DNA from 4 places in the Pseudomonas sp. Con_6 genome. Region 1 is predicted to be linked to each of the others. Evidence: riboswitches for the same ligand, from Rfam matches in the RefSeq annotation. Region 1 holds a riboswitch; each other region holds the start of a gene.
The links. A riboswitch is a leader RNA that binds a small molecule or an ion and turns the genes downstream of it on or off. The one in region 1 is predicted to bind cobalamin.

Region 1 (7,770 bases):
CCTCGATGAGCACGCCGCCGATCTTCGGGTCGATGGCGGTCAGGCACAGCGCCAGCTTCAGTTCGTCGGCACCGACCACGGCGGCCAGGGGAAAATGCACGGGTTCAGTCATGTCAGGTCTCTTCCTCGCCATCCAGCAACTGCTCCTCCAGCGCCTGACGGTAATCGCCGGGCTCCTGCCAGAGGCCGCGCTGCTGGGCCTCGATCAGACGCTCGGTGATGTCTCGCAACGCCTCGGGATTGTGCTGGCGGATGAATTCGCGGGTCGCGGCGTCGAGCACGTAGGCATCGGCCAGCGACTGGTAGTGATGGTCGTCGATCAGGTGGGTGGTGGCATCGAAGGCGAACAGGTTGTCCACCGTCGCCGCCAGCTCGAAGGCGCCCTTGTAGCCGTGGCGCTTGATCCCGTCGATCCACTTGGGATTGAGCGCGCGGGCGCGAATCACCCGGTTCAGCTCTTCCTTCAGGGTGCGGATACGCGGGCGTTCCGGCTGGCTGTGATCGCCGTGATAGCTGGCCACCGTGCGCGAACCGAGACTTTCCACGGCGGCGAGCATACCGCCCTGGAACTGGTAGTAGTCGTTGGAATCGAGCAGGTCGTGCTCGTGATTGTCCTGGTTCTGCAGGACCGCCTGGACCTGGCTCAGCCGTTTGGCGAAATGGCCGCGGGCCTCGGTGCCGTCGTCGGCGCCGCCATAGGCATAGCCGCCGTGGTTCAGGTAGACCTCGGCCAGGTCTTCGCGGCTGTGCCACAAGCGCCCGTCGATAGCGTTCTGCACTCCAGCGCCGTAGGCCCCCGGCTTGGCACCGAACACCCGCCAGCCAGCCTGGCGCCGCGCCTGCTCTTCGTCGAGGCCGCTGGCCAGCAGTTCGACGCGCTCGCTGCGTACCCGTGCTGCCAGCGGGTTGAGGTCGTCCGGCTCGTCCAGCGCTGCCACCGCCTGCACGGCGGCATCGAACAGCTTGATCAGGTTGCCGAAGGCATCGCGGAAGAACCCGGAGACGCGCAGGGTCACGTCGACCCGCGGCCGGTCCAGCAGGCTCAAGGGCAGGATCTCGAAGTCATCGACCCGGTGGCTGCCAGCCGCCCATACCGGGCGCACGCCCATCAGGGCCATGGCTTGGGCGATATCGTCGCCGCCGGTGCGCATGGTCGCCGTACCCCACACCGACAGGCCAAGCTGGCGCAGATGGTCACCGTGATCCTGCAGGTGGCGTTCAAGGATCAGGCTGGCCGAGGCGAAGCCCAGGCGCCAGGCCGTGGCCGTAGGCAGGTTACGCACGTCGACGGTGTAGAAGTTGCGTCCGGTGGGTAGCACGTCCAGCCGTCCGCGACTCGGCGCACCGCTGGGGCCGGCCGGGACGAAACGGCCCTCCAGTGCGGCCAGCACGCCGTCCATCTCGGCAGCGCCGCAACTGTCCAGTTGTGGCGCGACCTGCTCGCGCAGCGCGTCAAGCACGGCACGGACGTCCTGCCATTGCTCGTCATGCGGCAAGTCCAGCGTACCGCCCAGGGCTTGTTCGATCAGTTGCGTCGAAAGGATTTCCAGGCGCTCGCGGGTATCGCCAGCCGTCCGCCATGGACTGTCATCCAGCACCGCCAGCATCGACGGCCGCGGTCCCTGCCAGGCCTCGCCCAGCCCGCAGTCCAGCGGATCGAAGCCCAGCGCCAGGGCTCGGGCCAGGGCGCGGGGCAAGCTGGCGTTGGCACCACGACCATCGCCACGGGCAACCCGCAGCAAGGCGGCCAGGGTATCGACACGCAGGCGCCCGGTTGGCGACTCGCCGAACACATGCAGGCCATCGCGGATCTGCGATTCCTTGAGGTCGCACAGGTAAGTATCCAGCCGCGGCAGCCAGACATTGGCGTCATCCAGCACGCCATCCAGTTGCAGTTCGCGGTCGATATGGTTGTCGCGCACCAGTTGCAGGATTTCCTTCTGCAGCTCCACGGCGCGGCGTGGATCCAGCAGTTGCGCTTCGTAGTACTCGTCGGCCAGGCGCTCCAGGTTGCGCAGCGGGCCGTAGGTCTCGGCGCGGGTCAGCGGCGGCATCAGGTGATCGATGATCACCGCCTGGGTACGGCGCTTGGCCTGAGCACCCTCGCCCGGGTCGTTGACGATAAACGGGTAGATGTTCGGCAACGGGCCGATCAGCGCGTCCGGCCAGCACTGTGCGGACAGGCCGACGCCCTTGCCCGGCAGCCATTCCAGGTTACCGTGCTTGCCGACATGGATCAGCGCGTCGGCGGCGAAGCCATGGCGCAGCCAGAAATAGAAGGCCAGGTAGCCGTGGGGTGGGACCAGGTCGGGATCGTGGTACACCGCGCTCTGGTCGAGCTGGTAACCCCGCGCCGGCTGGATGCCGACGAAGGTCAGCCCCAGGCGCAGGCCGGCAACCATCATCCGCCCGCTGCGGAACATCGGATCCTGCTGCGGCGCGCCCCAGCGCTCGCGCACCGCCTGCTGGTTGGCTTCGGGAAGCAAGGCAAAGGCCGCCAGGTAGTCATCCAGGGCCATGCTCTGGGCACAAGGACGCAGGTCGAGGCTGTCGAGGTCGTTGCTGACACCGCCGAGCAGGTCGTGGATCAGTTGCGTGCCGCTGTCCGGCAGCTCGGCCACCGGGTAGCCCTGCTCGCGCAGGGCGCGGAGGATATTCAGCGCCGCCGCCGGCGTGTCCAGGCCGACGCCATTGCCGATGCGACCATCACGGGTCGGGTAGTTGGCCAGCACCAGGGCCACGCGCTTCTGCCCGCTGGGCAGGCGTGCCAGTTCGCACCAGCGCCGCGCCAGTTCGGCGACGAAGTCCATACGCTCCGGCTGGGGCCGGTAGCAGACCACGTCAGACTGGCTGCGCTCGCTGCGCCAGGCCAGGTCCTTGAAGCTGATCGGTCGGGTGATGATGCGCCCGTCCAGTTCCGGCAGGGCGATATGCATGGCCAGGTCGCGGGCGCCGAGGCCCTGCTCGCTGGCCTGCCAGCCGGGTTCGTTGTCTTGGGCGCAGATCGCCTGCAATACCGGGATATCGCGGCGGAACGGGCGCAGGTGGGGTTGCTCGGGGCTGGACTGGGCGAAGCCGGTGGTATTGATGATCAGCGCGGCGCCGGTTTCATCCAGCCAGTCCTCGACCTGGGCCAGGCAGCCGGCCTCCTTGAGGCTGGCCACGGCGATCGGCAGCGGATTCAGGCCGGCACCTTCGAGGCGTTCGCAGAACACATCGATAAAGCCGGTGTTCGCCGCCTGCAGGTGCGAGCGGTAGAACAGCACCGACACCACGGGCTGGCCAGGTTGCCAGTCGGCGCGCCAGTGGGCCAGTTCGGCCTCGGCATGGCGCGGGTGATACAGGCTGGTACGAGACAGTTGCTTCGGCTCGTCCCAGGGGTAATCGCGCCCCAGCCAGAGACTGGCGAGGCAGTTGAACAGGTTCAGCGCGTTGGCCTTGCCGCCCTGGCGCAGGAAATGCCAGAGGCGCTCGGCCGGCGCGCCGGTGATGCTGCCCAGGCTGCTCAGTTCCGGGTCCGGGCGATCGTCGCCCGGGACCAGGATCAGTTGTACGCCACGGGCAGCCAATTCCACCAGTTGCTCGACGCCATAGCGCCAATAGCCGATGCCGCCGTGCAGCGACACCAGGATCACCTTGGCATGGCGCAGCACTTCATCGACATACAGGTCCACCGATGCGTGGTTCTGCACCTGCATGGGGTTGGCCAGGCGCAGGCTGGGGTAATCGTCCGGCAGATCCCTGGCGGTTTCCGCCAGCAGCGCCAGGTGCGAGTCACCGCTGCAGAGGATCACCAGTTCGGCGGGGGTCTGGCCGAGGTCGGCGATGCTGTCGTCCGGCACGAAGCCGCCGGGCTGGGTCCGCAGCAGGTGCATATCAGGCGCTCAGGGCGGCGCGCAGGCGGGCTTCGAGGGCCGCGGCGTCGAGGTCCTGGCCGATGAGCACCAGGCGGGTGATGCGCGGCTCGTCGCTGCGCCAGGCACGGTCGAAATGCTTGTCGAAACGGGTGCCCACGCCCTGGATCAGCAGGCGCATCGGCTTGCCGGGGATGGCCGCGAAGCCCTTGACCCGCAGGATGCCGGTCTCGGTGACCAGTTGGGTCAGCGCATCCAGCAGCAGGCTTTCGTCGGCCTCCGGCAGGTCGAGGGAGATGGAATCGAAGGCGTCGTGGTCGTGATCGTCGTGGTCATCGTCGCCGTCGTGGTGGGAATCATGGTGGGTGCGACGGCCATCGATATGCGCCTCGGACTCGGCGCCCAGGCCCAGCAACACTTCCAGCGGCAGCACGCCCTTGCTGGCTTCGACCACCTTGACCGCTGGCGGCAGCTCTTCCTCGACCTCGGCGCGCACGGCAGCCAAGGCTTCAGGGGCGATCTGGTCGCACTTGTTAAGGATCACCAGGTCGGCGCTGGCCAACTGGTCGGCGAACAGTTCGTGCAGCGGCGATTCGTGGTCCAGGTTCGGGTCCAGCTTGCGCTGGGCATCGACCTGCTCGGGGAAGGCGGCAAAGGTGCCGGCGGCCACGGCCGGGCTGTCGACAACGGTAATCACCGCGTCGACGGTGCAGGCGTTGCGGATTTCCGGCCACTGGAAAGCTTGCACCAAGGGCTTGGGCAGGGCCAGGCCGCTGGTTTCGATCAGGATCTGGTCGAGGTCGCCGCGGCGCGCCACCAGCTCGCGCATCACCGGGAAGAACTCTTCCTGCACGGTGCAGCACAGGCAGCCGTTGGCCAGCTCGTAGACGCGGCCGTTGGCCTCTTCCTCGGTGCAGCCGATGCTGCACTGCTTGAGGATTTCGCCGTCGATGCCCAGCTCGCCGAATTCGTTGACGATCACAGCGATGCGGCGGCCGTTGGCGTTGTCCAGCATATGGCGCAGCAACGTGGTCTTGCCCGAGCCGAGGAAGCCGGTAACGATCGTGACGGGGAGTTTGGCCAGTGTTTTCATGTCGGATGCCCTTGGCAGCGGATTGGCGGGCATCGGAGACGGGAGCCGGATGCCAGGCAGCCGGGCGCGTTCGCCACCGGATCACCCCGCCCGGTTGAAGTGGAAACTGTTCGAGGCAGGTCTCCTGGCTTGTGCTGTGCCCCGGGGCAGCATCGACGCCTTCCCGCCGTTTTCGGCAGTGGCTGTGGTCGATGGTTCAGCACTTACAGTTGCGGGGGCAGCCGCGGAATGACTGTGATCAGCGCACCGCGTTCCCGTCTTAGCTCCGGCCACGACGCCGGAGAACCTCGAACCGGCAAGGCTACGCAGTGCCCGGAGGTCGGTCAACCGCTGTATTGACGGATGTCAATGCGCGTGATTTCCTAGCGCGATCGTTTGGGTGCCTTTTTTATTACAAGGTGAAACGGGAAACCGGTGCGCAATGACCGTTCAAGGTCATGCCAGTCCGGTGCTGCCCCCGCAACGGTAAGCGAGGAAAGCGTCAGATCCACTGTGCCCGCAGTCCGGCATGGGAAGGAGACGCCACGGCTCAATGCCCTCGCAAGCCCGGAGACCGGCCCGACGCAGAATTGACCAAACCCGCGGTGGGCGGGCGACGTTGCACCTCCCGGACGCTCCGTGCCCGGAGGTTCTTCGCGCTTGCCTGTCGCCGAGACGACACTCACGAGGAAAGCGCCATGTCCGTTACCAGCACCGCCAGCCACGCCAGCAGCACCTCCACCACCCTCAGCCAGCGCATCGTCGCTGCCGTCGGCGCGTCCGTGCTGGGCCTGTGCCTGGTCTACTTCGCCGGTTTCTCGCATATCGAAGCGGTGCACAACGCCGCCCACGACACCCGTCACAGCGCCGCCTTCCCTTGCCACTGAGGCCTGACCGCATGTTCACTCGCATCGCACGCACCGCGGGCTTCACCGGCCTGCTGGCCGCCCTGCTGCTGACCCTGCTGCAAAGCTTCTGGGTGTCGCCGCTGATCCTCCAGGCGGAAACCTACGAGAACTCGGCACCGGCTGCGGCCCATGAACACGAGCACGCCGATGGCGCTGCAGCGGGTCATGAGCACAGCGAAGAAGCCTGGTCACCGGAAGATGGCTGGCAGCGCGTGCTGTCCACCACAGGTGGCAATCTGGTGGTCGCGGTGGGCTTCGCCCTGCTGCTGGCTGCCATGTACACCCTGCGCGCCCCGGGCAGCATCGGTGCTGGCGCACTGTGGGGCCTGGGCGGTTTCGCCGTGTTCTGCCTGGCACCAAACCTCGGCTTGCCGCCGGAACTGCCGGGCACCGCCGCCGCCGACCTGGCCCAACGCCAGTTGTGGTGGATCGGTACCGCTGCCGCAACCGCGGTAGGCCTGGCACTGATCGCCTTCGCCGGCAACTGGGTGTTGAAGGCCGCCGGCCTGGCGCTGCTGGTGATCCCCCACGTGATCGGCGCGCCGCAACCGGAAGTTCATGAAAGCCTGGCCCCGGAAGCGCTGGAGTCGCAATTCATCGTCGCCTCGCTGCTGACCAACGCCGGTTTCTGGCTGGCCCTGGGCCTGATCAGCGCCTGGCTGTACCGGCGCAAGGCGGCCTGATGCCCGTCCCACCCGGCGTTGCCCCGCTGTACGCCGGGCTGGGCTGCCGTCGCGGCACGCCGGCGAGTGACCTGGCCGGCGTGCTGCGCCAGGTCCTGCAACACCACGACCTGCCCTTCTGCGCCCTGGCCGGACTCGCCAGCATCGACCTCAAGCGCGACGAACCCGGCCTGCTGCAACTGGCCGAAGACCTCGCCTTGCCCCTGCATTTCTACAGTGCCGTCCAGCTTGCTCCGTTCACCCCGCGCCTGAGCCATCGCTCGGCCACGGCCTTTCGCCATACGGGTTGCTACGGCGTCGCGGAAAGCTGCGCCCTGGCCCTGGCCGAACAACTGGGCGGTGCCACGGCACAACTGCGTGTCGAACGCCTCGTGCAGGATGACATGACCCTGGCATTGGCCTGGGTCCCCGTTTCTGGCGGATAATCCGCCGCCTTCCGTTCAGAGACCCCAGCATGACCGTCTATTTCATCGGCGCCGGCCCCGGCGATCCGGAGCTGATCACCGTCAAGGGCCAGCGCCTGATTCGCCAGTGTCCGGTGATCATCTACGCCGGTTCCCTGGTGCCCACCGCAGTTCTCGACGGACACACGGCCGAGACCGTGATCAATAGTGCCGAACTGCATCTGGAGCAGATCATCGAGAGGATTCGCATCGCGCACGAGAAAGGCCAGGACGTTGCCCGGGTGCACAGTGGCGACCCGAGCCTGTATGGCGCCATCGGCGAGCAGATCCGCCACCTGCGTGAGCTGAACATTCCCTACGAGATTATCCCCGGTGTCACCGCCACAGCAGCCAGCGCGGCCCTGCTGGGCTGCGAGCTGACCCTGCCGGATATCGCCCAGAGCGTGATCCTCACCCGCTTCGCCGATTCTTCGCCGATGCCCGAGGGCGAAGCCCTGGCCAGCCTGGCAGCCCACAAGACCACGATGGCGATCCACCTTGGCGTGCGTCATCTGGCGCGGATCGTCGAGGAACTGCGCCCGCATTACGGCGGCGATTGCCCGATCGCCGTGGTCCATCGCGCCACCTGGCCGGACCAGGACTGGGTGCTCGGCACCCTGGACGATATCGTCGCGCTGACCGGGGCCAAGGGGTTCCGGCGCACGGCGCTGATCCTCGTGGGAAGGGTGCTGGCCAGCGACAGCTTCAGCGAGTCGGCGCTGTACCGCGCGGGGCATGCGCACCTCTATCGGCCTTGAGGTGTATTGCATTGCCATCAGGGCGGCTGCACATTACCGCGACGACCACCTT
Region 2 (7,770 bases), 530 kb from region 1:
AGGCGCGGAGGATCTGCTCGCTGTCGTCGAGGCGGAAGGTGCCGCTGATGCGCAACCCGGCCACTGCAGGTGCGCAGCGCAGCACACCGGGGCGATAGCGGGACAGCTCGTCGAGGAACAGGTCCAGGCGCTGGTCGTTGGCAATCATCAGGCCCTGGGTCCAGGCCCCCGCGCCGGTGGGCAACCGGTCCAGTGAAGCCAGCCCGTCGCTGTCGAACTCGCAGCGCTGGCCCTGACCCACGATCCGGCTTTCGCCACCAGGCAGGCTCACCCGCACCTGCTGGCTGAAGACGTCGAGCCGGGTCCGGTTGTCGAGCAGGCGCACGGCGAAGCGGCCCGGCCCGGCGTCGATGCGGCCATGGGCCGTGTCCACGCGACAGGCCTGCTGCTCGGGCACGTTGACCATCACCTCGCCCGCTTCCAGACGCAGGCAAGGCAGGGGGGCGGTTTCATCGAGATTGAGTGCCGACGCCGTGTCGAGGGTGAGCCGGATACCGTTGCCCAGGGTGATCGAGCGTCGCTCGCCGACGCCACTGCGATAGTCCGCCAGCCATGGCGAATGCCGCGTCTCGCGGTAGCCTCCCCAACCCAGCAGCGCACCGCCGAACAGCAGGCCGCAACCGCGGATCACGCCGCGGCGGGAGGCCTTGCGGCTTGCCCCGGCACGCGACAGTACCTGGTGTGCCGGAGTCCCCGGGGCACCCGCCACCTGCGCCTGCAAGCGTTCGGCCTGCTGCCAGGCCCAGGCATTGTGCGGCGCCGCGTCGAGCCAGCCTTGCCAGGCGCGGTAGTCCTCGGGCCGGGCATCGCCGCCGTTGAGCTGGCTGTACCAGTGCGCGGCCTGGCGGATGGCGGCCAGTTGATCGACCGTCAGCGTCGCCCTCACTGGCCATGGCTCAGGTTGTAGAGCATGCAATGCTCGGCCGCCCTGGCGACGTAACGGCGCACGGTCATCTCGGAGATGTCGAGTTCGACAGCGATGGCCCTGTACGACATGCCGTCCAGCTGCGACAGCAGGAACGCCCGGCGCACCTGCTCGCCGAGGGCGGCGAGCATGGCATCGAGCTCGTAGAGGGTTTCCAGCAGCACCAGGCGCTGCTCGGGCGACAGCTCCAAGGCTTCCGGCTGCTCGGCCAGGGTCTGCTGCCAGGCCCGCTCCAGGCGCAGGCGGCGCATATGGTCGATCATCATCCGCCGGGCGATGGTCGCCAGGTATCCCTTGGGCTCGCGCACCGCTTCGAGCTTGGCCGCAGCGTCGGCGGCGGTCATGACCCGGATGAATACGTCCTGCACCAGGTCGGCGGCCAGGTGTTGGCAGTTGACCCGCGGCCGCAGCCAGCCGTGCAGCCATTTGCTCTGGGACACGTACAGGCGACTGACCTGGGCGTGGAGGGAATCGGGGGATGGCATGCCGGACCGCCTTGTCGCGCAAATGGGAATTGTTCGCAATTTTATGCAAAACATTTCAGATCTGCCAAGGGCGAGATTGCTTCCACTCAGCTCATTCCGGAATACCGGTCACCTTGTGCAACGCACGCATCGCACAGGGTGGCCGCGCACCTTCCGGCTCAATCTGCTCGCACTGCTTCAACAGCGGATGGACATCGGCGAACTTCAGGCTGGCCAGTTGCGCAGCGTGCTGCTGCGACACGAAGCAATGCTCGAAGCGGTAGGCGGCATATACCTCGGGACGCAGGGGCGGGAAATCGTAGACCTCATCGACGATCGCCTTGAATACCTCAGGCATCTGCACGTCGGACACCGGCGGCGCGTAGGTGAGCAGATCACGCTTGGTCACCCCCGCTTCCCGGGCCCCAAGGGCTTGCTTGGCCAGGCTGATGGAGGCTTGCATGCCCTGGGGAAGCGGACAGTCGGAAGCGGCGAATATCGGTGCCGATGCCAGCGTGCCCAGCAGGGCGAGTACTGCAACCATCCTTGTCATTAAGGTTCCTTCCTGGTCTTTGGAGAATGCGGCCTTCGACTGGAAAGGCCAGCCGAGGTTCCCTGGTCGAGGGCCGCTACCTTGCCATCGGGGTTATACGGTGACCACCACCTTGCCGATCTGCTGGTTGGCCTCCAGGAATCGATGGGCATCACGGATATGGTCGAGGGTGAAGGTCCTGGCGATGATCGGTCGCAATGCGCCAGACGCCAGCCCATCCAGAATGAAGCTGCGGGCACGCCCGAGCGCTTCGTGGTCGGCGACGATTTCCGAATAGAGATAACCCTTGAGTGTCAGGCTCCTGCCCAGCACGGTGAACAACGGGAACGGCGTCGGCTCGGGACTCAATGCGCCGTATTCGAGCAGGATCCCGCCCCGGGCCATGCTCTGCGTCAGCGCCTCGAAGGCCGGACCGCCCACCGGATCGAACACGACCCGGGCGCCCTTTCCGTCCGTCAGCGCCATCACCCGCTCGACGATATCCTCCTCATCGCTGACGATCACATGAGCCGCACCGGCCTCCAGCAGTGCCTGGGCCTTGGCCCGGGTACGGGTGATCGCCACCGGCACGGCCCCCACCATCCGCGCGATCTGGAACGCGGCCAGACCGACACTGCTGGAAGCTGCGGTGACCAGCACGACATCCCCCCGTTGCAGCTTCGCCTGTTCTATCAAGGCGCCCCAGGCGGTGACGTACTGCATCCACGACGCCGCCGCCTCTTCGTATGGCTGGTTGTCCGGGCTCTTCACCACAAGGTGCGCCGGGACATTGACCACTTCGCCATAAGTGCCCCAGCGGGCGATATCCAGCGGCGGAATCAGCGCCACGGCATCGCCAACCTGCACGCCGCTGACCGCGCTGCCGATGGCGTTGACCAACCCCGCCGCCTCGTAGCCCAGGCGACTGGGGAACTGCGCCTCCTGCAGATAGGCGTGGTTGCGGAACATCACCTCGGCGCGATTCAGGCCGATGGCCTTGACCGCGATCTGTACCTCGTCCGCCGCAGGTGCCGGAACGTCCAGCTCTTCCAGCTGAAGAACGTCGGCGTCGCCGTATGCGTGGATCCTGACAATGCGTGCCATGGGAAACCCTCTTTCTCTCGATAGGACTGAAGCCGCAAATCTAGGCGTTGGCGGCCAGGCGATAAAGGCCTAGTCTGGCGGCAGACTGGAAACAGAGAGTTTGTAATGGATCGCCTCACGCAGATGGCTACCTTCGTCAAGGCCGTGGAACTGGGCTCGTTCAGCGCCGCTGCGGACGACCTCAACCTGTCGCCGCAACTGGTGGGCAAGCAGGTCAAGATGCTCGAACAGCACCTGGGCGTCTCCCTCCTGCATCGCACCACCCGCCGCCAGAGCCTGACCGACTTCGGTCGCGCCTTCTATCAACGGGCGAAGATGATCCTCGCCGACATGCAGGCCGCCGAAAGCCTCGCCGCCGTGACCCGCGGTACACCCAGCGGGCGGCTGCGCATCAACGCGCCGGTGACCTATGGCGTACGCACCCTGGCGCCGCGGCTGCTGGAGTACATGGTCAGGTATCCCCAGGTGGCGGTGGACCTGACCCTGTCCAATGACCTGGTGGATCTGGTCGAGGATGGCTATGACGTGGTGCTGCGCATCGGCGAGCTGGCCAGCAGCGGCTTGAAGGCCGTGCCGCTGGCGCCCTATCAGTGCGTGCTGTGTGCCGCACCGGCCTATCTGGCACGGCGACCGCCGATCATCAGTCCGTGGGACCTGCGCCAGCACGAATGCCTGGCCTTTGCTTTTTCCAACGGTCGTTCCGACTGGACCTTCGACGGACCGGAGGGACGTATCGACGTGCCGATTACAAGCAAACTGACGATCAATCAAGGCGACCCGCTGCTGGCCGCGGCAGTGGCAGGGCTCGGAGTGGTACTGCAACCGCAGGAACTGGTGGGCGATGCGCTGCGCGACGGCACCCTGGTGGCGCTGCTGCCACAGTACCGGGTGCCCGCCTCGCCGATGAACATGCTGTATGCGCCGGATCGGCGGATGACACCGAAACTGCGCAGCTTCCTCGACTTCATGCGCGAGGCGCTGGGACCACGGGGAACGCCATGATGCCTGCCGAGACAGCCCTGCAGGGCAACCTTTCCCTCCCCGCCCCGATGCTCTACCATCCTGGCCGCCGGTTTCCACCTCGGAATCAATAGGGAATCCGTCGCTCGCCCGCACGCGAGCCAAACGGAACTGCCCCCGCAACTGTAGGTGCCGAGCCCGCTCCTGAAACGCCACTGGACACGATCCGGGAAGGCTGGAGCCGGGCCATGACGCATCAGTCAGGAGACCTGCCGGCAAACATTCACCAACCGGCGGGGTGTCCGGGATGGCCATCCTTTGCCCTGTCCAGGGTGCTTGCTCCGTGCCTGCGCGGGGCTTGGCGATGCCTGTCCGTGTGTCTCTCCCGCACTGTTCGACGGGGGTCGACTGCAGCTCATGATCGATTTGAGACACCTGCGCACGCTTCATGCCCTGCGCGAAACCAACAGCCTGCCCGAGGCCGCCGAGCGCCTGCACCTGACCCAGTCGGCGCTGTCGCACCAGTTCCGCGAGCTGGAACATCGCCTCGGCCTGCCCGTGTTCGAGCGCAAGTCCAGGCCGGTGCGCTTCACCACCGCCGGCCTCAAGCTGCTGCAACTGGCCGACCAGGTGCTACCGCTGATCCGCAGCACGGAGCGCAACCTGGGCAAGCTGCTGGGCGGCAGCGCCGACCGCCTGCACATCGCCATCGAATGCCACAGTTGCTATCAGTGGCTGATGCCGTCCCTGGACGAATTTCGCAGCGCCTGGCCCGAGGTGGAACTGGACCTCGCCTCGGGATTGTCGTTCGCGCCGCTGCCGGCCCTGGAGCGCGGTGACCTCGATCTGGTGGTGACCTCGGACCCGGTGACCCTGCCCGGCATCACCTACGTGCCGCTGTTCGGCTACGAAGCCATGCTGGCCGTCGACAAGCATCATGCCTTGCGCAAGAAACCGTACCTGGTGCCAGCCGACCTCGCCGGCCAGACCCTGATCACCTACCCCATCGAGCGCGACCGCCTGGACATCTTCACCCGCTTCCTCGACCCGGCCGACGTCGAGCCGGCCCAGGTCCGCACCGCGGAAATGACCGTGATGATGATGCAACTGGTGGCCAGCGGCCGTGGGGTCTGCTGCCTGCCGAACTGGGCGCTGCACGAGTACACCTCGCGCGGTTATGTGATCGCCAGGCACCTGGGCCAGGACGGCTTGCAGGCCACACTGTTCGCAGCGGTGCGTAGCGACACGCTGGAGGTGCCATACATGAGTGATTTCCTGCTCACGGCCAAGGACATTTCCTTTGCCACGCTTGAGGGGGTGAATGCGGCGCCTGCTGGCTGACGATTACCGCTCAAGGTCTCCAGCACAGTAACCGTGACCATCGTGCAAAGCCCCAGCAAGCAAGCCGTTGCGACGCTGTAGAACAGCGTCCGCCACGGCTGCCAGCGAGCAAGGTAGGCCAGCGTGTGGAGGATCCGGGCCAGGGTGAACAGGACAAATAGCGACGTGCACAAGGCAGCCGACGTATCGAGGGCGATCGCCAACCCGCCAAGGGCAAAGAACACCGGAATGTTCTCCAGGTCATTGGCCCAGACCCGCGAAGCCCGTACGACCTCCGGGTGCTCGGTCGCCCGGGCCGGTCGCTGGAACACCGCGGCATCCTCCGGGTTCACGAAGGCCTTGAGGCGCAGGCCGAAGTAGCCCTGGTAACAGGACACAGCGAGCATCTTGGCGAACAGAACAACCACGCACAGGGCATAGACCGACAGGCTGCTACTCACGTCCGCTGCTCTCCCGCGAGCCCACGAACCGCCAGGTACAACAGCGGTCCCACTGAAACAAACACCGCCGTCAGCAGCAGATAGGGAAGCAATGCGCGGGTGGATCCGCCGCGCAGGCGATTGTCCCGGACCATCCAGAAGGCAGCCAGGCCGGCCATCAGGTACAGGTCGATGACCAGTTGGGCGGTGTCGGGGCTGGAGATCAGCTCCAGGCCGAAGGCCAGCAGCGACTGCTCGGCGGTCGAGATCGTCCAGGCGGTGTAGAGGATCAGTGGAACCAGTAATACCAATGCGATGAAGCGAACCATGTGCGTGCCTCCGGGTAGTGTGTCCCGGCAACGGTAGTGATAGGGTGACTCGCCTCTCAATGACCTGGGAGGTCATGGACACTGCGCACAAGGACGGACAAAGTCGACTCATGAACCCGCCAGCCTTCCATCACGCCCATCCCGCCTCGACACTCCCGGCAGGCCAGCACCTGCGCCTCCTGCGTCGGCAGGCCGGCCTCAGCCAACTCGACCTGGCGCTGATGACCGGCGTTTCCCAGCGTCATCTCAGTTGCGTGGAGACCGGTCGCGCCAAGCCCGGTCCCGGCACCCTGCATGCCCTGCTCTCGGCCCTCGGTGCCCCGCTGGAGCACGGCAACGAAATCTTCCTCGCTGCCGGCTATGCGCCGCGCTATGCGACCTCCCCGCTGGACGCGCCGGCCCTGGAAATGGTGCACAGCGCTATCGGGCATATCCTCCAGGCCAACAATCCGGCGCCGGCAATCGTCATCGACCGCAACTGGGATATCACCGCCAGCAATGCCAGCGTGGGAGTGCTGCTGGGCATGGTCGGGCTGCCGGCGAGCGAGGGGGCGAATCTCAACCTGCTGGAAACCCTGATGCATCCGGACGGGCTGGGCAGTCATATCGTCAATGCCCGGGAAGTGCGGGCGGCGGCGTGGCAGCGGGCCTCGCGCGAGGCGGCGGGCAGTACAGTGCTGGCGGAGCTGCTCCGCGAATTGCCGGCCCCGGAAGATCCGAGCCCACATGCGGACACCTCGCCAGTGCTGCTGACGCGGGTAAACACCTCGGATGGCGAACTGCGCTTCCTGTCCACCTTCACCACCTTCGGCATGCCCCTGGACATCACCGTGGAGTCGTTGCGGATCGAGCACCTGGTGCCGGCCGATGCGCTGACGTGGGAGAGGATGAGGCAGGCGTTTGCGCAGTGGTCGGCGCTTTCCGGCGCCTTATGAGAAGGGCCGGGTGCCGGCGCTGTCATGGCACCCGCAGGATAGCGACCCGGATCCTGGCGACCGATCCGGGCAGTGCGTCGCGTAACAGCACGAACGCCTGCGACTACCTTAGCCAGGCACTGGCCGTCAGCCGGGCGATGGAAGCCAACACCCTGCCTGAAACCCAGGCCAGGGGTGCCCACAAGCGTGTAGCGCGACCAGCGCAACTGCCCCGTATTCATCACCTCGAAGCGAAACGGCTATGCTGCATGACGGAACATGGCATATCGCTACCCCCTCAAGTGACCAGAATGACCAACCACCCTGAACCCGGTAGTGCAGTGCCCAGCCTGCCCGCCAATGATGGTGTCGACCCGCACGGGTCCGATATCGACCTGTTGCACCGCATCAGCGTCGCGTTGATCGGCGAGCAGGACCTGCAATTCCTCTATGCCAAGGTGGTCGACGCCGCCATCGCCATCACCGCCTCGCAGTTCGGCACCATGCAGTTGCTCTGCCCGCCTGGCCACCCCTCCGGACATGGCGGCGAACTGCAACTGCTCTGTTCGCGAGGCTTCACCGCAGACACCGTGGCGTTCTGGCAATGGGTCCCGCCGACAGCCCTGAGCAGTTGCACCCAGGCGCTGAAGCGCGGCCAGCGGGCGATCATCGCCGACTACGAGCAATGGCCGCCGATCGCCGGCAGCCCCGACCTGCAAGCGTTTCGCGACGCAGGCATCCGCGCCGCGCAGACCACCCCCCTGGTGGCCCGCAATGGCACC
Region 3 (7,770 bases), 980 kb from region 1:
ACCAGGTCTCTACGAGTGAGCCCCATGTCGAGTTCTCCATGAATTCGCAATATCGGCATTCCGCATGCGGCCAGGGAGAACCCGCGAAGGCGGGGAGGAGCGAGGGCGGGTCAACCCTCTGGCGGCGGCGGAAATCCATTTGCCTCCACCAGGTCGGGGTCGGTGAACAGAACATAGGCGTCTGAAAGACGCTTGTGAAAGGCTTTTTGGTTCTAAGTTAATTATCAGAAAAAAACATAAAGAAAATTTTTAACATGCAATCAAGCTATTTTGTGATCATCCAGCCGCTGCGCCGCCACCGCGCCGAACAGTTCCACCGGCTCCTGCAGGTTGCCCAGGTAGCGCGGGTGGAACAGCCACAGGTCGACCTGGGGCTTGAAGTCGCTGACATTGAGCACGTCCAACTGGTCACGGTGCTTGCTCAGCGCCAGCAGCGGTTCCGGCACCAGGCCCAGGCCCTGACCGTTGGCGACCAGGCCCAGTTGCAGCTCGGTGCCGAAGGTTTCCAGGTTGATCTGCAGCGACAGTCCCTGTTCGCTCAGCGCCCGTTGCAGGCCGGCGCGGAAGCCGCAGCCGTCGGGGTTGAGGACCCAGCCGCGCAGGTAGCAGTCCTTGAGCTTGTAGCTGCGCTTGGCCGCGCTGCCTTTGGCCGCAACGACGCGCAGTTGCATGCGCCCGATGGAGCGGCTGGCGATGCCTTCGGGGAAGATCTTGCCGGTGGGGAAGAGGGCGGCGGCGGCGTCGAGGTCGCCGTTTTCCATGCGCGCGATCAGCGAGCTGCCCCAGCCGCTGACCACCTGGGTGCGCAGCTCCGGGTAGGCTTCGCGGATCTGCGCCAGGGCGTCGAGCAGGACCACGTCGCCGAGGGTCTGCGGCACGCCCAGGCGCAGGGTGCCGCTGGGCGCGCCGTCGCTGGCCACCAGCTCGCGCAGGGTGTCGATCTCGCGCAGGATCGCCTTGCACTGCTCGTAGACCCGCCAGCCCATGGGTGTCGGCTTGAGTGGCTTGGTGTTGCGGTCGAGCAGGTTGGCGCCCAGGTCTTCCTCGAAATTCTGCACCCGCCGGGTGATGGCTGGCTGGGTCAACTGCAAGGCCTCGGCGGCGAGGTTGGTCGACTGGCAGCGGATGACCGCGACGAAGGCGTCCATGTCATCGATCTTCATATTCGCTTCTCACATAGTGTCGGGCGGGGAAATGTTTTTGCAGAATAATCCTTCCGGCGGGGTTTTGCAGGTGGGAATGTATTGGGTGCGGATACTGTAGGAACTGGCTTTACCAGAACTTCCACCAGGCACCCTTGCCCAGGTGCTCGATCATCTTCATCTGCTCGCCAAGCATGGCAATCACCTGCTCGTCGCGCGGGTTTTGCACCTGGCAGATCCCCAGGGCCTCGCCGAATGCCGTGTGCGCGGCGCGCAGGTTGTCCTGCTGCAGGTGGGCCAGGCCCAGGGAGGCCAGGCAGGCGCTGACCGGCTCCAGATCGTCGGGGGTGTCTTCGCGGTAGACCTGCACGGCGCGCTCCAGCAGGCGCGAGGCCTCGTCGATGCGGCCCTGCTTGAGGTAGCAGTTGCCGAGGGTCTGCAGGCTCTGGCCGACCAGTTGGTGGCTGGGAGAGAACAAGCTTTCGCGGGTGTTGAGGACTTCGAGATAGAGTGCCTCGGCTTCGTCATGCCGCTGCTGCACCCAGCGCAGCCCGGCAAGGCCGTCGCGCAGCAGGGCGAGGCTGGCGGGATCGAAGCCGTCGACGCTTTCGGCCAGGGTCAGGGCTTCGTGGAAACATTGCTCGGCTTCATCCAGGTGACCGTGGTTTCGGTAGTGCACCGCCTGGTCGTTGAGGGCCATGACGCGTGCGTTGTCGAAGGCGGTGCTGAGCATGGGACGTCCCTTGAGGAAGCCTGGCGGCGGCCGTTATTGTTTTTGGAGTGTGCGGATTTAATGGGAGGTTTCCGTGGCGGGTCAAGCAAATCCCGGCTTTTTTTGTGGCTTATTGACATGAGTTCGGTGGATGTTCGCATCGAGGTGTCTGGCGAGGGTGATATCGCCTGCGTCGTGGACTTCGTCATGCAGGCGCGGGCGAGGATTTTTCCGATGCTGGCGGACGCGCCGATGCCGGCGGACATGGCGGATTTCGCCGCGCATTACCTGGCGCCCGGGGCCGGGCGCTTTCTGATTGCCCGGGCCGCCGGGCGAATCGTCGCGGCGATCGGATACCTGCACTATGACCATCGTTTCCCGCAACTCGACTATCGCGCCCGGCGGGTGGTGGAAGTGGTGCGGTTGTTCGTTGAACCGGAGTATCGGCGCGCTGGCCTGGGGCGGCAGTTGTATGAGGCGCTGAAAGACATGGCGCGGGCGGAGGGCATCGAGGTCCTTTACCTGCATACCCACCCGTTTCTGCCGGGGGCGGTCGCGTTCTGGCAGCGGCTGGGCTTCGTGGTGCTGGATGTGGAGGACGATCCGGTATGGCGCACTATCCACATGGCACTTGAATTGGAGTGACAGGTGTCGGGCCCGCAAAGCAGCCCCAGTCAGCGCGGCCGCAAGCTCAGGTAGCGGCTGCCGTCCAGCGGGTCTTCGATGAAATGCCCGTGCACGCCGAAGGTGTCGTGCAGGCGTTGCGGGGTCAGTACGTCGAGCGGCGCGCCAAGGGCGACCAGGCGGCCGCGGTCCAGCAGCGCCAGGCGGTCGCAGCCGAGGGCCTGGTTGAGGTCGTGCAGGGCGATCAGGGTAGTCACTGGCAGGGCCTGGACCAGGGCGAGGATGCCCAGTTGCTGCTGGATATCCAGGTGGTTGGTCGGCTCGTCGAGCAGCAGGATCCGCGGCTGCTGGGCCAGGGCGCGGGCGATGTGCACGCGCTGGCGTTCGCCGCCAGACAGGCTGTGCCACAGCCGCTGCGCCAGATGGGCCATGCCTACCGCCCGCAAGGACCGGTCGACGATCGCATCATCGTCGGCGCTCCACGGCGACAGTGCCGACAGCCAGGGCGTGCGCCCCAGTTCCACGGCATCGCGCACGCGCAGGGCGTCGTCGGTGCTGGCCTGTTGTTCCACCACCGCCAGCTGTCGCGCCACTTCGCCGCGCCGCAGCTTGTGCATGGGTTCGCCGTTGAGGCGGACGTCGCCACTGTGGGGACGCAACAGGCCCGCCAGCAGCCTGAGCAGCGTGGACTTGCCGGATCCGTTGGGCCCGACGATGCCCAGGGTTTCCCCAGGCCGCGCCTGCAGGTTCACCTCGCTGAGCAGCACGGTGCCTTTGACCTGGTAGCCGAGGTCACTGCATTCGAGCGCGGCGGTGTGTTGATCGAAGGCGTTCATCGTGGACGCTGCCCCCGGACCAGGATCAGGGCGAACACCGGCGCGCCGACCAGGGCGGTGATCACTCCGATGGGCAGCACCTGGCCCTTGAGCAGAGTGCGCGAGAGCACGTCGGCGGCCATCAGGAACAGCGCACCGCACAGCGCGCTCAGCGGCAGCAGCCGGGTATGCCGCGGTCCGGTAAGCAGGCGCACGGCGTGGGGAATCACCAGGCCAACGAAGCCGATGGAGCCGACGATGGACACCAGCACCGCGGTCATCAGTGCCGTACAGGCCACCAGCAGCATGCGCACGCGGCGCACCGCAATGCCAAGGGCCGCCGCCGAGTCGCTGCCGAAGGTGAAGGCATCCAGGGCACGGCGGTGCCACAGGCACACCAGCAACCCCAGCAGTACCACCGGCAGCGCCAGCCACACCGCCGGCCAGCGGATCCCGCTGAGGTTGCCCAGCAGCCAGAACATCAGGCCTCGAGCCTGTTCGGCGCTGGCCGAGGCGGTGATGAGGAAGGAGGTCAGGGCATTGAACAGCTGCGAACCGGCGATCCCGGCGAGGATGATCTGGCCGTTGCTGCCGCCGCCGCGGGCACTGCGGGCGAGCAGGGTGACCAGGGCGAAGGCACCGAGGGCACCGATAAAGGCGCCGCCGGACATGCTCAGCATGCCCGCGCCGACCCCGAGCAGGGTCACCAGCACGGCGCCGGTCGAGGCCCCGGCGGAAATCCCCAGCAGGTAGGGATCGGCCAGCGGGTTGCGCAGCAGCGCCTGCAGCACCGCGCCCGCCGTTGCCAGCCCTGCCCCGCAGGCCCCGGCCACCAGGGCGCGGGGCAGGCGGTAATTCCAGATGATGCCTGCGTCGATGGGGTCGAGCAGGTGCCCGGCGTTCCACAGTTTGTTGCCCAGCACCTCCAGCACCACGGACAGGCCGAGGTGGGTCTCGCCGATGCTGGCGGCGATGATCACCGCCAGGCCCAGCAGGGCGCCGACCCAGAGGGCGTGCAGCAGCGAGCGCAGGACGAGGCGGGCAACGGCGGGCAGCATCAGTCGGCCTTGCGCAGCTTCTGGCTGGCGTCTGCCAGCACTTCGATGCCGTCCATCAGGCGCACGCCGGCGTGCATGGCGTCGGCGTCGATGATGACGATGCGCTCGTGCTTCACCGCGTCCATGTTGCGGGTGACCGGGTCGTTCTTGAGGAATTCCAGCTTCTTCCGGTAGTCGTCCGCCGGGAAGCGGCGGCGGTCCATGCGGGCGATGACGATGAAGGTCGGGTTGGCCTTGGCCAGGGTTTCCCAGCCCACGCTCGGCCATTCCTCGTCGGATTCGACCACGTTGCGCATGCCCAGGCTGTTCAGCATGAAATCGGGAATGCCCTTGCGCCCGGCGACATAGGGGTCGATATCGAGGTTGGCGCTGGAGAACCAGAACATTGCCGACTGGTCCTGTTGGCGACGCTGACCGGCACCGGCGGTGACCGCCGCCAGGCGCGCCTTGAGCTGGTCCACCAGGGCTGTGCCGCGGTCCTGTACGTCCATGATCTGCGCCAGTTGCTCGATGCTCTTGTACAGGCTGTCGACGCGGAAGGTTTCCAGGCGGGTGCCGTCGGCGCCGGTCAGGTTGTCCTTGCCTTCGCAGTCGGAGGGCAGCAGGTAGGCCGGGACCTTGAGTTCGGCAAACTGCTCGCGGGTGGCGACTACGCCTTGCGGACCGACCATCCATTCGAACTGCACCGTCACCAGGCCCGGGCGCTTGCCGATCACCGCCTCGAAGCTCGGGTCGTTGTCGGCCAGGCGCTCGACCTTGTCGTTCTGCGCCTTGAACTGCGGCGCCACGTCGTTGAACCACAGCGAGGTGCCGGCCAGCCGCTCGCCCAGGCCCAAGGCGTAGAACATCTCGGTGCCGGCCTGGCCGATGGTCACCACGCGGGCGGGGGCTTGCTCGAACGTCAGCTTCACGCCGCAGTTGTCGAGGGTCAGCGGGTACCGGGTCGGTGCGGCGAAGGCGGCGCTGCCCAGGCCAAGGCTGGCCAGCAGGACAAGGGCGAGGCGGGAAGGGGACATGCGGATGCGATCTCCATTCGAACGAGTGCGGCTACAGAAAGGCACAGGTCTGGAAAACACATCCCGGAAACTGATACGAGCCGGCCACGCACGAGCGGTGGCCGGAAACAGGATGCCCTTCCCGGACACCCCGCCGGTGGGTTTGACGATGTCGTGCCGGCAGGTCTCCTGACTTGCACGTCAGCGCCGGCTCCGGCCTTCCCGGGCGCGGGCCCAGTGGCGTGTGTGGAGCAGGCTCGGTGCCTACAGTTGCGGGGGCAGTTCCGTTTTCGCGGGCCTGGGCGCGCGGATGGATTCCCTGTTGGGTTCCTTTCGGAAACCGGCGGGGCGGGATGGTACGGGATAGAGCCAGAGGAAACCAGCTCGAAGGGCAAGCACGGCTCCAGGAGCTAGCTCAGGATACGGCCGCGGTCTTCAGGGTCTTGATCAGCAGCCCATACAACTGGTCCACCGGCTTTGAACCCTGGGACGCCCGGCTGCGATACACCGCCACTTCCATCGGCTCCAGCGGCCCGAGGCCATGCTCGGTACCGAGGATCTCCAGATGCTCCGGGGCGCTGCAGCGAGTCAGCACCGCCACCGCCAGGCCGCTTTCCACCGCGGCGATCTGCCCGGCCAGGCTGGAGCTGTTGTACACCACCCGGTAGTCGCGTCCTTGGAGGGCCAGCGAGTGGATGGCGCAGCGCCGCGCCAGGCTGGTGCTCTCGTAGGTGGCGATGGGCAGCGGATCGCGGCGCCAGACATCGAACTGCGGTGAACCGACCCAGACCATCGGTTCGCGGAACAGCAGGGTGCCGCGCCGCGGATGGTCGCGGGACACCAGGGCCAGGTCCAGATCGCCCTGCTCGATCCGCGGGATCAGCGAGGTGGACTGTTCGCAGTCCAGCTCGATCTCCACCGCGCCATAGCGCAGGGCGAAACGTTTGAGCACCGGGGTCAGGTAGCGTGCGGCGTAGTCGTCCGGGACGCCGAGGCGGATCCGCCCGGTGAGCTCGTCGCCATGGAAAGCGTTCTGCGCATCGCTGTGCAGGTCAAGGATGCGCCGCGCATAGCCCAGCAGTACCTGGCCGTCCGGGGTCAGTTGCTGCTGGCGGGCATCGCGCACCAGCAGTTGCCGACCCACTGCCGCCTCCAGTTTCTTCAACTGCATGCTCACCGCCGATTGCGAACGGTGCACCTCGGGAGCGGCGCCGGACAGCGAGCCGGTGTCCACTACGGCAACGAAACATTTGAGCCAGTCGATCTGCAGGTCCTGCATGCGGGCGCGTCCTCGGCATTCGATTAACAAATAGGTCGGATGCGTAATATGCGCTTTTCGCAAAAGAGTGTCTGCTGGATAGTGGCCGTCGTCCGAAAACGTTGCCAGAAGAACAGCGGTCCGCCAGACGGGCCGCGGATGAGGAGGTTTGTCGTGTTATCGGTTGCCAAGGGCTCCACGGAGCTGGGCTACAACGAGGTATGGGACGGGTTCCGGCAGTTGCTGCCGATCTCGATGTTCGTGGTGGTGTTCGGCCTGGCCTTTGGCCTGGCGGCGGCCCAGGTCGGGCTGGATTCGCCGACGATCATGTGGATGAGCACCCTGGTGTTCGCCGGCGCGTCGCAGTTCGCCGCCCTCGACCTGTGGGGCGCGCAGGTGCCGCTGGTGCCGTTGATCGTCACCGTGTTCGCCATCAATGCCCGCCACCTGCTGATGGGCGCCACGCTCTATCCGTGGCTGCGGGAACTGCCGGTGGCGCGGCGCTACGGGATCATGTTGGTGGTCTCCGATGCCAACTGGGCGATGGCGATGCAGGCGCTGTCTGCCGGCAAGCCGGGGTTGGGCATTCTGTTCGGCGGCGGCCTGGCGCTGTGGTCGACCTGGATCCTCGGCACCTGGCTCGGCCTGTATTTCGGCAACCTGGTCAGCGATCCGGTGAGCTGGGGCCTGGACATGGTCATGGGCTGCTTCCTGCTGTCCATGGTGGTGGGCGGCAAGAAGGACCTGCGCATGCTGCTGATCTGGGGCGTCGCCGCCGGTTCGGCATTGCTGGCGTACTGGTTCCTGCCGGAGAACAGTCATGTGGTGGTCGGCGCACTGGCCGGCGGCATCGTTGGTGCGGTGTGGATGGAGAAAAACAAAGATGAGCATTGAAACCACGGGCTACGGCTCGTTGATCCTGGTCCTGATCATGGCTGTGGTGACCCTGGCGACCCGCTGGGGCGGGGTCTTCGTGATGTCCTTCGTGCCGATCAACTACCGTGTGCAGCAGTTCATCGGGGCCATGTCCGGCTCGGTGCTGGTGGCGGTGCTGACGCCGCTGGCGGTCAGCGGGGATAACGGCGCGCGGGTGGCGCTGGCCAGTACCGCGGTGGTGATGTTGCTGGTGAAAAAGCCATTGCCGGCGATTGCGGCGGGGATCGTGG
Region 4 (7,770 bases), 1.0 Mb from region 1:
GTCGAGGCAGACCACGGAAAGCTCGCGGCCGACGCTCATCATCACGTTGCTGTGGTAGATCGGTGCCTGGTGGCGGTCCACGGCGTGGAACACGCAGAGGCGGTAGTCCAGGCGCTCGGCGAAGGCGCGCAGGGCCTCGCCGTGGGTGCGTCCGGAATGGCAGGCATAGCTGATGCGGTGCTCGCGGTCGAGGACCATGCTGCCGGTGCCTTCGAGGAAGATTTCCTGTTGCTCCAGCGGGCTGAGGTCGATGGTGTCGCGGATGGCGAAGCGCTCGTCGAGTACCCGCAACACGCCCTTGTCCCGCTCCAGACGGCGGTTCTGGCCTTCCATCGGATACAGCACCAGACTGCCGTCAGCGTGGCTGCTCCACCAGTTGTTGGGGAAGATCGAGTCGGGGGTGTGGGGTGCCGGGGTGTCCTGCACCACCAGGACTTCGACGCCGTGCTGGCGCAGGGTGTCGACGTAGCCGTCGAACTCCTCCAGCGCTTTCTGCTGCGCGGTTTCGGCATCCAGCACGGGCTTCTGGAAGCGGTTGTTGAGGGCGGTGTCCGGGTTGAAGGCGAACCGCGCCGGGCGGATCATCAGGACCGTATTTGTTGTTTGCATCGGGGCACGCATCCGGGGTTGGCGATGCGTTCATTGTCCTCCCGATGCCGGCGCAATCCCGGCTGAAGCACATGGGGCGCCCAGCCGGGAAAGCTGAAACCGGTGATTTAACAGCCGAATCGGCTGCGCGCCTTCAATCGCTGATTCGTGCCAGCTCCCGGGCCAGTTGCAGGGCAGTGCGGGCGCTGTGTTCGCCGGCGACCAGGTGGGTGAAGGGAATGTCGATCATGCGGTTCTCGCGCACCGCGCGCAGGTGCGACAGGGCCGGGTGCTCGCGCAGGTAGTCACGCTTGGCGCTGGCCGGGGACCAGACTGCGTCGGCCAGAAGGAGTACGTCCGGGTCCTGGCGGAGCAGGGTTTCGGCGTCCACCGTGACCCGGTGCAGGGCGATATCGGCGAAGAGGTTGCGTCCGCCGGCCACTGCGATCAGTTCGGTGACGAAGCCGCGGCTGCCTTCGCTGTCCAGGCCCTGGGTCTGGTTGTCCAGGTAGAAGACCTGCAGCGGCTTGTGCCTGGAGGCGAGAGCTCGGGTCTGTTGCAGGTCCTCGCGCTGGCGGGCGATCAGTGCTTCGGCGCGGGCCTGGCGGCCGAGCAGGGCGCCGAGGGTGCGCAGGTCGTGTTCGATGGCGGCGAAGCCGGAGGCGGGCGGGATGGCGCAGGCGTCTTCCAGCAGGTAGCTGGCGATGCCCAGGCGACTCAGGTCGTGGCGCGAACCGACGCCGTCACGAAAGGCGCTGGCGAAGCCGCCGACCACCAGGTCGAAGCGTCCGGCGTAGAAGACTTCCTGAGAGGGGTATTTGCGCGATAGCAGGGGGACGCCGCGGTAGCGGTTTTCCTTCAGGGCGTCGGCGTCGTCATCTATATAGCTGACGGCGGCCAGGGCGGGGCCTGCCCCCAGGGCCAGCAACAGGTCGGCGGCGTGCTGGTTGAGGGCCAGGATGCGTTGTGGCGCCGGGGTCTTGAGCGTCCAGGTTTCGCCGCAATTCGGGTAGTCGAAGGCCTGGGCGCAGGAGCAGGCCAGCAGCAACAGCCACGTCAGGTGCTTCATTGGCGGTCTCCGTTGAGCAGCAGGTCCTGGACCGGGCGACCGTCCACCAGGTGTTCACGGACCAGGCGTCGGGCATCGTCGTGACTGGCGATGCGGTACCAGCAACGGTCCGGGTAGACCGTCGCCACCGGGCCGAGGTTGCAGGGGAACTGGCAGTGGGTACGGGTCAACAGGACGCCGTTGGCGGTTTCCATGCGTTGTGCGGTCAGCAGTTCGCTGCGCACCGTCTTCCAGACTTTCAGGGCGCCGCGCAGGGTACAGCGCGGGCCGGTGCAGAGCATGACGTGGCGGGCGTGGTCGGGGATGTGCGACCACTCGGGGTTGCAGGGGATGTCTTGTTCGTTCATGGACTGTCCTTCGAAATCCGTCGACCCGACGCGGACCTTGGAGCGGGTCCGTGTCGGTCACACAGCGGCCTAGAAGCTGTAGGTGTACCGCGCTTCTGCTGTGAACGGCCGCCCCAGGTTGCTCACCCGCGGCGAGCTGGAATCCATGCTGGTGGTGTAGTCACGGTCCAGCAGGTTCTCCAGCAGCAGGCTCAGGCGGTGCTGGCGCTGGCCGTCCAGGTAGCGGTAGGCATCAGCATCGACCACGGTGTAGTGGCCATAGTCGATATCCCGCGGGCTGATCACGCTGCCGATGTAGCGCACCGCGGCACCGGCACCCCACATGCGGTCGGCGGACTCGTAGCCGACCCGGCTGCGGGCGAAGTAATGCGGGATGTTGTTGATGGTCGCGCCGTTGCGCGACTCGGTGAGGTTGCGGGTCATGTCCGCCTGCACCTGCCAGCGGTCGCTGAGCTGCACCTGGCCGTTGAGTTCGAAGCCGCGCACGGTGATCTCGCCGTCGCCGTTGACCCACTGGCTGTCGACGAGGGTGATCAGGTCTTCGATGCGCCGATGGAAGAGCGTGCCGCTGACGCTGTACGGCTGGCCGTTGGCCAGGTTGCTGTAGTCCAGGCCCAGCTCCGCATTGCGGCTTTTCTCGGCCTTGAGGTTCGGGTTGCCCATCTCGTCGCCCGGCTCGTTGACGTACAGTTGCTCGGCGTTCGGCAGCTTGTAGGCCGAACCGAACTGGCCGCGCAGCTTGAGGTTGTCGGTGAGGTCGTAGAGCGAGGTGAACATGCCCACGGTGGCACTGTCGCCGCCGCTCAGGTGCTCGCGGCGTACGCCGATGCTCGGGTGCCAGTCGGGCAGGGCGGTGATCTCGGGGCGCAGTTGCACATACAGGGCGTGGGCTTCGGCCTGGTTCTGGTCGATCTTCAGGACATCGTCCTTGCCCTTGTAGAACTGGTTGTCGGTACCGAACACCAGGGTGTGGTTGCCGGGCAGCACCGCCGTGCCTTCGGCCTGCACGCCCCAGTCGCTGAAGCCCCAGTAGTCGTTGTGGTTGACCACCCGGGTGCTGCCGTCGGTGTTGTTGTAGACCCGGTTGTAGTTGGTGTCCCAGTCGTTCATGTGGCCCTTGACGAAGTAGCTGAAGTCTTCGTTCAGGTGCTGCTGGAAGGTCGCCGTGGCGATCTGCTGGACCCGGTCGTTGGTGGTGTTGCGGTTGGAGGTCGGGCGCAGGAAGTCGAGGCTGGCGGCGCTGTACTGGTAGAACAGTTCCAGGCGGCTGGTATCGCCGAAGCTCTGCGCGGCCTTGGCGCCGAAGGTGTTGACCTCGTAGCTGCGCTTGCGGTCGCTCACCGTCGCGGCGATGTCGCTGCTGCGGTACGGCTGGTAGCCCTCGGAAATGTTGTGGCTGACATAGGCGAGCAGGCCGAGGTCGCCGAAGCTGTTGCTGAAGATCCGTTCGATGCGTGCATCGCCATTGCGCCCGGCGAAGCTGTCGACCCCCAGGTTGACCTGGCCGGAGGCATCGCGGGACTGGGCGTTGCGGGTGACGATATTGATCACTCCGGACACCGCCTGGGTGCCGAACAGCAGGCTCTGGCCGCCCTTGAGCACTTCGATGCGCTCGATCGCTGCGGCGGGGAGGGTGTCGATGTAGATGCCGCCGTAGAGGCGGTTGTTCAGGCGTACGCCGTCGAGGAGGATCAGGGTGTCGTCGTTGCGCCCGCCCAGCAGCGAATAGGTGCCGTAGTCGAACGGGCCCTGCTTGGGCGCGACGTACAGGCCGGGGACGAACATCTGCAGGACACGGGTGATGTCGGCGCTGGGGCCGGCGCGCTCGATCTGCTCGCGCTCCACCACCTCCACCTTGCTGCCGTAGCGGGCCATCTGCCCGATGGTGTTGGATTCCACCGGCGGCGCCGAGACGATCTGCTGGGCGAGGGTGAGTGCGTCGGCGGCGTGGAGTGCCGCAGGGCTGCCAAGCAGGCAACCGAGAACCGCGCGCGCGATTGGAGTGAAGGATGTGTTGCTCATTGACTTCTCGAAAGTAAATTTCGGGAAGCGCACAGGAGGGTACTGGCGAACGCGCGCCAGACTACCGGCTCGTGCCCGCCCACCGCAGGTTTGCCAAATGACTGACGAGTCCTTTCTCCAGTCGTGATGCTTCAGGCCGGTCTCCGGGCTTGCGAGGATGGAAGCCATTCGCCTTCCCATGCGTCATGCGCACAGTGGCCTGTTGAGTGCTTCACTCGCTTACCGTTGCGGGGGCAGCGCCGGACTTGTCGTTGAAGACGCACCGGCTTCCCGTTTCACCTGCTGCACGGCGGCAGCAGACACCTGAAAACGGGCGGCATCTGACCATCGGGATGACCGTTCGTCAACCTGAAGGAGGGGGCTTGGTAAAACGCGGACACAAAAACGGCACCCGAAGGTGCCGTTCTGTTTGTAGCGCCGTGCGGGATTACTGGTGCAGTTCTTCCGCGGCGTACAGGGTGTTTTCCAGCAGGCAGGCGCGGGTCATCGGGCCGACGCCGCCTGGCACCGGGGTGATCCAGCCGGCGCGGGGCAGGGCGGTCTCGTAGACCACGTCGCCGACCAGCTTGCCGTCTTCCTGGCGGTTGATGCCGACGTCGATGACGATGGCGCCTTCCTTGATCCACTCACCCTTGACCAGGCCCGGCTTGCCGGCGGCGACCACCACCAGGTCGGCACGGTTGACGTGGCCGGCGAGGTCCTTGGTGAAGCGGTGGGTGACGGTGACGGTGCAGCCGGCCAGCAGCAGTTCCATGGCCATCGGGCGACCGACGATGTTGGAGGCGCCGACGACCACGGCGTTCATGCCGTAGAGGTCCTGGCCGGTGCTTTCCAGCAGGGTCATGATGCCTTTCGGGGTGCACGGGCGCAGCAGCGGGATACGCTGGGCCAGCCGGCCGATGTTGTACGGGTGGAAACCGTCGACGTCCTTGTCCGGGCGAATGCGCTCCAGCAGCAGGGAGGCGTCGAGGTGCGCCGGCAGCGGCAGTTGCAGCAGGATGCCGTCGATGTTCGCGTCATCGTTGAGGCGATCGATCAGGTCGGTCAGTTCCTGCTGGGAGGTCGTGCTCGGCAGGTCGAAGGCTTGCGAAATGAAGCCGACTTCCTCGCAGTCCTTGCGTTTGTGCGATACATACACCTGGGAGGCGGGGTCGGTGCCAACCAGGATCACCGCCAGGCCCGGGGTGCGCAGACCCTGCTGGCGGCGTTCAACGACACGTTGGGCGATCTGCTGGCGCAGGCTGGCGGCGATCGCCTTGCCGTCGATAAGTTGTGCAGTCATGACGGGTGATTAACCATCGAGAGAAAAAAGAGCGCGCATTCTCTCATGAGCAAGGCGAAGGGCAAAGGCGCTTGGTCCGGCAAATACCCTAAGCCCTTCAATAAAATGAAATTTTTCGAGAAATATGTTGACGGTGTTACAGGCCGTCTATAAGATGCGCCTCACTTGTCGGGCAGGGCCTAGCACTGGTTAGCAAGGTCGGGAAGAATAAGCGAATTCTGGCTTGTTCGGTACGGCTAACGTTAATTTGTAATCGCAAGCGAAAGCAGATTAAATATGCGCCCGTAGCTCAGCTGGATAGAGCATCCGCCTTCTAAGCGGATGGTCGCAGGTTCGAGTCCTGCCGGGTGCGCCAATCAAGGCAGCTTTGGCACAAGTAGCAGATGCGATATGGTGGACGTAGCTCAGTTGGTAGAGCGCAGGATTGTGATTCCTGTGGTCGAGGGTTCGATTCCCTTCGTCCACCCCATATTCTGAAAGGCGCCTGATGAAAGTCTGGCGCCTTTGCTTTAGATGCTTCACGCGGACGTGGTGAAATTGGTAGACACACTGGATTTAGGTTCCAGCGGCGCAAGCTGTAAGAGTTCGAGTCTCTTCGTCCGCACCATTCAAGCTTTCAGCGCCTGCGAGTGAGGTGCGAGAAAGCAGCAAGTCAGCAACAGATGGTGGACGTAGCTCAGTTGGTAGAGCGCAGGATTGTGATTCCTGTGGTCGAGGGTTCGATTCCCTTCGTCCACCCCATATTCTGAAAGGCGCCTGGTGAAAACCAGGCGCCTTTTTCGTTTGGGGTTGTCCGGGTATCTGTGGCGTACGGTGCTTTTGCCGCCTGAGGCATCTAGTAAGCCGCAAATGAAAACTGATAGATTTCAGCCGGTTGAACGAAAATGCCGGCACTCCGGCGAACAGGTATAAAGATGATTGCAAAAGAATTCCGCCAAGCGGCCGCCCTGGAGCGTTTCGTCCAGGCCAATCCGCAGCTGGTTGCGGAAATCGCGGCGCTGAGCGAAGCCGAGCAGCAGCAACAGATTCAGTGGGCGTTCGAAGATGAGGCCCACGAACAGGGTGTCGAGCCTTGGGAGCTGACCTTGCGCCTGATCGCCGAATCGCCCGAAGAACTGCAGGCCATGCGCCTGGAGGTTCACCGTGAAGTGGCGCAAGCGCTGGGGATGAGCTGGGAAGAATACTGCGGCTTCAACGAGATCGACGGTCCCGCTTCCTGAGTGTGTCGTTCATCTATCGTTCCGGGTGGTTCAATGCCTGTTTTTGTCGTCCGGACAATTAGCGAAATCAATGAAAGCCGGCGCCATTCGCCTCCGGGCCGAACAGGGTGACTTCTGGTGGCTGAGCTACTAGAATGCTTGCCCTTGATTCTGGAGTCGGGTATCGCCGGCTAACGTCTGTGCAACGAGGAATATTCATGCAAGTTTCTGTTGAAAATACTTCCGCTCTCGAGCGTCGTATGACCATCGCCGTTCCGGCAGAGCGCGTCGAGACCGAAGTCAACAAGCGTCTGCAACAGACTGCCCGTCGCGCCAAGGTTCCGGGCTTCCGTCCTGGCAAAGTGCCTATGAGCGTGATCCGTCAGCGTTATGAAGATGCTGCCCGTCAGGAGGCGTTCGGTGATCTGGTTCAGGCTTCCTTCTACGAAGCCGTGGTCGAGCAGAAGCTGAACCCGGCTGGCGCCCCTGCCGTCGAGCCAAAGTCGTTCGAAAAGGGCAAGGACCTGGAATTCGTCGCCATCTTCGAAGTGTTCCCTGAGTTCACCGTTGCCGGTTTCGACTCGATCGCCGTCGAGCGCCTGAGCGCCGATGTCGCCGACGCCGACCTGGACAACATGCTGGAAGTCCTGCGCAAGCAGAACACCCGCTTCGAAGCCACTGACCGTGCTGCCCAGAACGAAGACCAACTGAACATCGACTTCGTCGGCAAGATCGATGGCGAAGCCTTCGCTGGCGGTTCCGCCAAGGGCACTCAACTGGTGCTGGGTTCCGGCCGCATGATCCCGGGCTTCGAAGAAGGCCTGGTCGGCGCCAAGGCGGGTGAAGAGCGTGTTCTGACCCTGAACTTCCCAGAGGACTACCAGAACCTCGACCTGGCTGGCAAAGCCGCCGAGTTCACCGTTACCGTCAACAGCGTTTCCGAACCGAAGCTGCCTGAGTTGAACGAAGAGTTCTTCGCCCAGTTCGGCATCAAGGAAACCGGCATCGACGGCTTCCGCACCGAAGTTCGCAAGAACATGGAGCGTGAGTTGCGCCAGGCCATCAAGACCAAGGTCAAGAACCAGGTAATGGACGGCCTTCTGGCTGCCAACCCGATCGAAGTGCCGAAGGCCCTGCTGGAAAACGAAGTGAACCGTCTGCGCGTGCAGGCCGTTCAACAGTTCGGTGGCAACATCAAGCCTGAGCAACTGCCGGCCGAGCTGTTCGAAGAGCAAGCCAAGCGTCGCGTCGTGCTGGGCCTGA

Region 2: linked by a shared signal. The riboswitch ahead of AC5QPF_RS19260 (LysR substrate-binding domain-containing protein) and the one ahead of AC5QPF_RS16915 (CbtB domain-containing protein) in region 1 are both predicted to bind cobalamin.
Region 3: linked by a shared signal. The riboswitch ahead of AC5QPF_RS12635 (ABC transporter substrate-binding protein) and the one ahead of AC5QPF_RS16915 (CbtB domain-containing protein) in region 1 are both predicted to bind cobalamin.
Region 4: linked by a shared signal. The riboswitch ahead of AC5QPF_RS21595 (TonB-dependent receptor domain-containing protein) and the one ahead of AC5QPF_RS16915 (CbtB domain-containing protein) in region 1 are both predicted to bind cobalamin.

What each region holds. Positions count from the first base shown of each region.
Region 1 is NZ_CM182011.1:3,806,740-3,814,509, forward strand. It holds gene AC5QPF_RS16900 (AAA family ATPase) at 1-112, opposite strand, end outside; gene cobN (cobaltochelatase subunit CobN) at 114-3,875, opposite strand; gene cobW (cobalamin biosynthesis protein CobW) at 3,877-4,947, opposite strand; cobalamin riboswitch at 5,045-5,252, opposite strand; cobalamin riboswitch at 5,308-5,523, shown strand; gene AC5QPF_RS16915 (CbtB domain-containing protein) at 5,625-5,813, shown strand; gene AC5QPF_RS16920 (CbtA family protein) at 5,825-6,517, shown strand; gene AC5QPF_RS16925 (cobalamin biosynthesis protein) at 6,517-6,942, shown strand; gene cobM (precorrin-4 C(11)-methyltransferase) at 6,972-7,718, shown strand.
Region 2 is NZ_CM182011.1:4,331,867-4,339,636, forward strand. It holds gene AC5QPF_RS19235 (FecR domain-containing protein) at 1-886, opposite strand, end outside; gene AC5QPF_RS19240 (sigma-70 family RNA polymerase sigma factor) at 883-1,410, opposite strand; gene AC5QPF_RS19245 (hypothetical protein) at 1,502-1,942, opposite strand; gene AC5QPF_RS19250 (zinc-binding dehydrogenase) at 2,036-3,025, opposite strand; gene AC5QPF_RS19255 (LysR substrate-binding domain-containing protein) at 3,131-4,027, shown strand; cobalamin riboswitch at 4,079-4,276, shown strand; gene AC5QPF_RS19260 (LysR substrate-binding domain-containing protein) at 4,403-5,326, shown strand; partial or broken gene AC5QPF_RS19265 (MAPEG family protein) at 5,350-5,766, opposite strand; gene AC5QPF_RS19270 (DUF2834 domain-containing protein) at 5,763-6,074, opposite strand; gene AC5QPF_RS19275 (MmyB family transcriptional regulator) at 6,185-7,009, shown strand; gene AC5QPF_RS19280 (ATP-binding protein) at 7,300-7,770, shown strand, end outside.
Region 3 is NZ_CM182011.1:2,823,916-2,831,685, forward strand. It holds gene AC5QPF_RS12605 (FAD-dependent oxidoreductase) at 1-26, opposite strand, end outside; gene AC5QPF_RS12610 (LysR substrate-binding domain-containing protein) at 261-1,163, opposite strand; gene AC5QPF_RS12615 (tetratricopeptide repeat protein) at 1,273-1,875, opposite strand; gene AC5QPF_RS12620 (GNAT family N-acetyltransferase) at 1,993-2,499, shown strand; gene AC5QPF_RS12625 (ATP-binding cassette domain-containing protein) at 2,529-3,314, opposite strand; gene AC5QPF_RS12630 (iron chelate uptake ABC transporter family permease subunit) at 3,311-4,351, opposite strand; gene AC5QPF_RS12635 (ABC transporter substrate-binding protein) at 4,351-5,367, opposite strand; cobalamin riboswitch at 5,509-5,706, opposite strand; gene AC5QPF_RS12640 (LysR substrate-binding domain-containing protein) at 5,762-6,625, opposite strand; gene AC5QPF_RS12645 (AzlC family ABC transporter permease) at 6,764-7,498, shown strand; gene AC5QPF_RS12650 (AzlD domain-containing protein) at 7,488-7,770, shown strand, end outside.
Region 4 is NZ_CM182011.1:4,849,980-4,857,749, reverse strand. It holds gene ctlX (citrulline utilization hydrolase CtlX) at 1-609, opposite strand, end outside; gene AC5QPF_RS21605 (ABC transporter substrate-binding protein) at 743-1,657, opposite strand; gene AC5QPF_RS21600 (NAD(P)H-dependent oxidoreductase subunit E) at 1,654-2,004, opposite strand; gene AC5QPF_RS21595 (TonB-dependent receptor domain-containing protein) at 2,074-4,026, opposite strand; cobalamin riboswitch at 4,144-4,348, opposite strand; gene folD (bifunctional methylenetetrahydrofolate dehydrogenase/methenyltetrahydrofolate cyclohydrolase FolD) at 4,454-5,308, opposite strand; tRNA gene AC5QPF_RS21585 (tRNA-Arg) at 5,587-5,663, shown strand; tRNA gene AC5QPF_RS21580 (tRNA-His) at 5,702-5,777, shown strand; tRNA gene AC5QPF_RS21575 (tRNA-Leu) at 5,831-5,915, shown strand; tRNA gene AC5QPF_RS21570 (tRNA-His) at 5,974-6,049, shown strand; gene AC5QPF_RS21565 (DUF6388 family protein) at 6,223-6,528, shown strand; gene tig (trigger factor) at 6,726-7,770, shown strand, end outside.